Regions from separate parts of the Streptococcus sp. 20925_1_44 genome, predicted to be linked through region 2. Evidence: predicted binding sites of a transcription regulator. Region 2 holds the regulator's gene; the other holds the start of a gene.

Region 1 (3,420 bases), on a different contig from region 2:
TTGGTTTACAATCTTACCAGCTTCTGTGTAGTAACCTGGCAATACGATTGCATCAAAGTCTTTATCTTTGATTTTTGTCAAAGCTGCTTGGAAGTCTGTATCTCCTGATACAAATGTTTCGTCTGCTACGATTTCACCTTTGAATGAATCACGGAAAGATTTTGCAATACCTTTAGCGTAGTCACTTGAGTTATCTGTATACAAGACCACTTTCTTAGCGTTCAATTTGTTTGAAACGTAGTTTGAGATGATTTTTCCTTGGAAACTATCTTGGAATGTTCCGATGAAGAGGAAATCTTGACCTTTTGTCAAACCATCTTGAGTAGCACTTGGAGAAATCAATGGAACTCCAGCTTGTGTAGCATTTGCTACTGCTGCTGCAGTCGCACCTGAAGTCGCAGGTCCTACGATAGCTGCTACCTTAGATTGAGTCACAAGGTTTGTTGAAACAGAAGCAGCTTCAGCAGTTTCAGATTTGTTATCTTTGTCGACTACTTCGATTTGTTTTCCATCGATACCACCTGCTGCGTTGATTTCATCAACTGCAAGTTGAGCACCCTTTTGCTCAGAAGTACCGTAAGATGCTACAGCACCAGTTTCTTCGAAGTTGAAACCAATTTTTACAACTTTTTCATCAATTGGGTTACCAGTTGTGTTTGAAGCTCCTGACTTCACTTCCCCACAAGCTGCTAAAAGAGCTGTACTTGCAAGAGCTACAAGTGACAATGCAAATTTTTTCTTCATGTTTATCTCCTTTTAATGTTCAATTTAAATTACATGTTAAGAATATACCGAATTATCAGAAAATTGTCAACAAGTTTCTCTCACTTTTTAAATGATAACGTTTTCGCTAGTTTTATATAGGTTCCCAACGAAAGGAGTTTCCAATTCTTGAATATGACAAACTCTCACTTTCTTGATAAATTTCTCTTTTCCTAAACGATTTACCAGCTCTTCTACTTCCTCTGTTGGAACATAAAGTTGTAGGTAACGATGTTTTTTTGAGTGGTAACAAATATCACCATAATTTGCGAGTTTTTTAGCATCGCGATTATAGTATAAATAGATAATCAGACCAGACCGATTCTCTTTTTGAAACATAATTCAACTTCCTTCTTACAATCTTCCTTCTATTATATCAAAAAAAACAAGCTCAGTCGAGCTTGCTTTAGTAGTTTAATTCAACGAATTATTGGCCATAATTTCGTCAATAAAACCGTAGTCAAGAGTTTCTTGAGCGCTCATCCAGTAATCACGTTCAGCATCTTTATGAATTTGCTCAACAGATTTGCCAGAATTATCTGCTAGGATTTGCTCCAAAGTCTTACGAGTTTTAAGCAAGTGTTCAGCAGCGATGGCCATATCAGTCTGCTGAGTCCCACCACCTGTACCACCCATTGGTTGGTGAATCATGTATTCTGCATTTGGAAGCATGAAACGTTTGCCCTTTGCTCCACTTGAAGCAATAATTGTACCCATTGAGGCTGCCATCCCCATAACGATAGTTTGGACATCTGCCTTAATAAAGTTCATGGTATCAACAATCGCCAAACCAGCTGATACAGATCCACCTGGTGTATTTACATAAAGGTAAATATCTTTTGTACTATCTTGAGCATCCAAGAAAAGCAATTGGGCGATAACTGAGTTTGCCATATTGTCTTCGACTGGTCCAGTCAACATGATAATGCGGTCTTTAAGAAGACGTGAGTAAATGTCATACGAGCGTTCTCCACGACTTGTTTGTTCAATAACTACAGGAATCATTCATTTCTCCTTTTGATATCTAATTTCTTTGTTAATAGGATTATTATATATCCTTGGTCAAAAAAGGTCAAATTTTTGCTCTATCCTACTAACAGATACAAAAATTTAACCTCCTTTCAAAACTAAGACTAGGCTTTAGTCTCAATATCACTTTAGAATCTTATTTTGTTCCGAACAAGCGGTCTCCAGCATCTCCAAGACCTGGAACGATGTAACCATGTTCGTTCAAGCGTTCATCCAAAGCTGCTGTAAAGATTTCTACATCAGGGTGTGCTGCTTGAAGTGCCTTCACACCTTCTGGAGCTGATACAAGGCAGACAAACTTGATGTTTGAAGCTCCACGTTTTTTGAGGGAGTCAACAGCCAAAATCGCTGATCCACCTGTTGCAAGCATAGGATCAACTACAAAAATTTGACGTTGGTCAATATCTTCAGGTAATTTTACCAAGTATTCTACTGGTTGAAGGGTTTCTTCGTCACGGTACATACCAATGTGACCAACTTTTGCTGCTGGAACCAAACTCAATAGTCCATCAACCATACCAATACCTGCACGCAAGATTGGGACAATCGCCAATTTTTTACCAGCCAACTGTTTTTGAACTGTTTTTGTGATCGGTGTTTCGATTTCTACATCTTCAAGTGGAAGATCACGAAGCACTTCATATCCCATCAACATTGCAATCTCGTCTACTAGTTCACGAAAAGCTTTTGTAGAAGTGTCAGTGCGACGCAAGATTGATAATTTGTGTTGAATCAGTGGATGATTAATAACTTCAAGTTTTCCCATTTTCAGAATTCCTTCTTTCAATTTATTCTTCTTATTATATCAAAAAATGGTTTAAAAAGCTTTCTAAACCATTTATTTTTTTATAATTTCTAGATTAGGTGAGCCTCTTGGAGAGCTGCCTGCACTGTTTCAAGTGGTAGGTGAGTTAATTCTGTTCCCTTTTCTTGATAAAGGTGTTGGGCATAGTCATCCATACGGTATTGATTAATATAAACCACACGCTCACATCCTACCTGAAGCAATTGTTTTGTACAGTTGAGGCATGGAAAATGAGTAACGTAAGCTGTAAAGCCTTTAGGAACTCCACGCTCTGACCCTTGTAAGATAGCATTCACTTCTGCATGAAGAGTGCGGACACAGTGGCCTTCAATCACCAGACAGTCATGATCTATACAATGCTCTGTTCCTGATACAGAACCATTATAGCCTGTTGAAATAACCTTGTTATCCTTGACTAAAACAGCTCCTACCTTGGCACGTTTACAGGTTGAGCGATTGGCAATCAATAGAGCTTGAGCAGCAAAATACTCATCCCAAGCTAGTCTTTTTTCTGTCATAGCATTTCTCCTCATGTTTTATTTTTTGAAAAATGGCAGGCGTAGATCTGCGATTTTTTCAGCAGGAACCTTCATTCCATCCTTGATCCATTTAAGCAAGACCGATACGATGGCCGAACTCCAAAAAGAATGCAAGTAAGAGCTAACTCCTTTAGATTTTCCATAGTATTTTTCTAGAAATTCTTGCATGGCTTGCACAAAGATTTTTTCTAAATGATAGTCCAAGGCAAGCTGAATAACCTTGGCTTCTTTCTTGGCTTCTCTAAAGAGGTGAACCCATACGAGATAAAGGTCTGTTTTAACATC
Region 2 (3,420 bases):
ATTAGAAATGAAGAGAGTTGGTGAAGTTTATACTTTGCCAGCTCTCTTTTGTCTATAAATGGAAATCCTGATAGATAAAAAGTGATATAATTGACGTATGGTGATGTGATGAAAAAAGAAGAAATTAAAAAGTATTTAGACACAGATATTGAATTCAATGTTAATGGCCGAGGTGCTTGTTTCTTATCCAGCATTTGTGTAGTTGGATATGATTATGAAGGCCAGCAGTTTGATACAATTGATCAAGCTATGGAAGCTAAAGTTTTTGACGGGAAAAGTTTAGTTGATATATGGGATGAAATTTTTCCACAAGTATCATAAAATCAAAATATGGTCACATTTTATTTCAATAGATGATGGAAAGGCCCTAAATAATGTTAAATAATGAACTAAATGACTACAGCAAACAAGACCCATTCGATGAAATAGATGAACCCATTTTTTCGAAGTCTAATCTTGAAGGGTACAGTGATTTTTACAAAGATAGTGAAGATTCAAAAGTTTGGTGGATTGATAAGATAGGTGTTATAGGAGAGTTTCTGTTCAGCTTTGATAAGAAAAAAATTTATAACCTTTTTCTTGACTATCCTCACAATATGACTGAAGAAGAGGTTAAAACTTTTGATAGCGAAAATCCGTTTTGGAGAGATTTTTTCTCGGATAGAAAGTTGTAAAATATTTGTTTAGATTAGGGATTTTTATTTTGCTTTCAAGGCCCTTTTAGGGCTCTTTTTGTAGACTTTTTTAGGAACTTTCAAGAAAAACTAAGGCGATTTAATGCCTAATTATTTTTAAAGAAACTCAGTATAGCCTTAAAAATTTGACTTATAGAGTCTTAAATGATAGTATAGTCAAAGATAGTCAAAGTTTAAGAAGGAGGTAGCAAGCTATGAAATTTAAAAATACATCGGACCATATTGAAGCTTATATCAAGGCGATTTTAGAACAATCTGGTATCGTCGAATTGCAACGAAGTCAGCTAGCGGATACCTTTCAAGTCGTACCTAGCCAGATCAACTATGTGATTAAGACTCGTTTTACAGAGAGTAGAGGATATCTAGTTGAGAGTAAACGTGGTGGTGGAGGCTATATTCGTATTGGTCGAATTGAATTCTCTAACCATCATGATATGCTCCGCGATTTGTTGTATTCAGTGGGTGATGAGGTGAACCAAGTCATCTTTGAAGATGTCTTAAGACTCTTAGTCGAACAAGAACTCATGACCCGCCAAGAGATGAATCTATTATTAGCTATGGGGACAGACCGAATTCTAGGTGAGGAAGCTAATTATATTCGTGCCAATATGCTTCGTCAGTTGTTGCATGAAGTAGATAGAAAAGGAAAATAAAACGACATGAAATATTCAAAAGCATTGAGAGAATGCATCGATAGCGCCTTTTTGGTAGCGAGTCGCTTTGATGCAGATTACCTAGAGTCTTGGCATTTGCTGATTGCCATGGCCAATCATAGCTACAGTGTTGCTGGAGCAACTTTAAATGAATTCCCGTATGAGATTGATCGTTTAGAGGAAGTAGCTGTAGAATTAACAGAAGTAAACTTTAACCATAAGGAAGATTATAAGGAGCTCCCATTTTCCTATCGTTTGAACGTCTTGATGTTGGAGGCGGAACATGTTGCTTCGGTTGTACATGCCAAAGCATTGGGAACAGAGCATCTTCTCTACGCTATTTTGCATGATGGCAATGCCCTAGCTACTCGCATTTTAGAAAAAGCAGGATTTTCTTATGAAGACCAGAAAGATCAAGTCAAGATTGCTGGGCTTCGTCGTAGTCTTGAAGCGCGTGCTGGTTGGACAAAGGAAGATTTGAAGGCTCTGCGTCAGCGCCACAGATCAGTAGCAGATAAGCAAAATTCTATGGCCAATATGATGGGTATGCCTCAAACTCCAAGTGGTGGTTTGGAAGATTACACTCATGATCTTACAGAGCAAGCGCGTTCTGGCAAGTTGGAACCAGTCATCGGACGTGACCAAGAAATCTCTCGTATGATTCAAATCTTGAGTCGAAAAACAAAAAACAATCCAGTTCTAGTTGGAGATGCAGGTGTTGGTAAAACAGCTCTAGCACTTGGCCTTGCACAGCGAATTGCCAACGGAAATGTGCCTGATGAAATGGCTAAGATGCGTGTCTTAGAACTTGATTTGATGAATGTGGTTGCGGGAACTCGTTTCCGTGGAGACTTTGAAGAACGTATGAACAATATCATCAAAGATATCGAGGAAGACGGTAAGGTTATCCTCTTTATCGATGAGCTTCATACCATTATGGGATCAGGAAGTGGTATTGATTCGACCTTGGATGCGGCCAATATCCTGAAACCTGCCCTAGCGCGTGGAACTCTGAGAACTGTTGGGGCAACCACTCAGGAAGAATACCAAAAACATATCGAAAAAGACGCAGCCCTTTCTCGCCGCTTTGCAAAAGTGATGATTGAGGAACCAAGTGTGGCTGATAGTATGGCTATCTTGCGTGGCTTGAAAGCAACTTATGAGAAACACCACCATGTTCAAATTACAGATGATGCAGTCGAAACAGCTGTCAAAATGGCACATCGCTATTTGACTAGTCGTCACTTGCCAGACTCAGCGATTGATCTTTTGGATGAAGCGGCAGCAACTGTCCAAAATAAATCAAAGCACGCTAAAAAAGATGAGTCAGGCTTAACACCTGCAGACAAGGCCTTGATGGATGGCAAATGGAAACAAGCAGCTCAGCTCATTTCAAAAGAACAGGAAGTTCCAGTCTATAAAGATCTAGTAAAAGAGTCTGATATTTTGACAACCTTGAGTCGCTTGTCTGGTATTCCAGTTCAAAAATTGACACAAACGGATGCCAAGAAGTATCTCAATCTTGAAACTGAACTGCATAAACGTGTTATCGGACAGGAACAAGCGGTATCAAGCATCAGTCGTGCCATTCGTCGAAATCAATCGGGTATTCGCAATAACAAACGTCCAATTGGATCCTTTATGTTCCTAGGACCAACAGGTGTTGGTAAGACAGAATTGGCCAAAGCCTTGGCAGAAGTTCTCTTTGATGACGAGTCAGCCCTCATTCGTTTTGACATGAGTGAATATATGGAGAAATTCGCAGCTAGTCGTCTCAATGGAGCTCCTCCAGGTTATGTTGGCTACGAAGAAGGCGGAGAGTTGACTGAAAAAGTCCGTAATAAGCCATACTCTGTTCTACTCTTTGATGAAGTAGAGAAGGCACACCCAGATATCTTTAATGTGCTCTTGCAGGTCTTGGATGATGGTGTCTTAACAGACAGTAAGGGTCGCAAGGTTGATTTCTCAAATACCATTATTATCATGACGTCAAACTTAGGTGCGACAGCTCTTCGTGATGACAAGACAGTCGGTTTTGGAGCTAAAGACATTCGTTTTGATCAGGAAAATAT

Evidence for each region. The regulator CtsR, encoded in region 2, represses protease genes until heat stress. The targets are predictions, from matches to a motif close to TTGGTCAAAAAAGGTCAAANA.
Region 1: a site for CtsR is predicted at 1,821-1,841, ahead of clpP (ATP-dependent Clp protease proteolytic subunit ClpP). Genes of this name have one in related genera too.

Annotation. Positions count from the first base shown of each region.
Region 1 is NZ_JAPVZQ010000001.1:36,616-40,035, reverse strand. Features, by position in the region: gene O3643_RS00180 (ABC transporter substrate-binding protein) at 1-744, opposite strand, end outside; gene O3643_RS00175 (YlbG family protein) at 832-1,101, opposite strand; gene clpP (ATP-dependent Clp protease proteolytic subunit ClpP) at 1,177-1,767, opposite strand; gene upp (uracil phosphoribosyltransferase) at 1,928-2,557, opposite strand; gene O3643_RS00160 (cytidine/deoxycytidylate deaminase family protein) at 2,647-3,114, opposite strand; gene O3643_RS00155 (TetR/AcrR family transcriptional regulator) at 3,133-3,420, opposite strand, start outside.
Region 2 is NZ_JAPVZQ010000007.1:31,473-34,892, reverse strand. Features, by position in the region: gene O3643_RS08100 (ABC transporter ATP-binding protein) at 1-5, shown strand, start outside; gene O3643_RS08095 (hypothetical protein) at 109-321, shown strand; gene O3643_RS08090 (hypothetical protein) at 375-674, shown strand; gene O3643_RS08085 (CtsR family transcriptional regulator) at 890-1,348, shown strand; gene O3643_RS08080 (ATP-dependent Clp protease ATP-binding subunit) at 1,355-3,420, shown strand, end outside.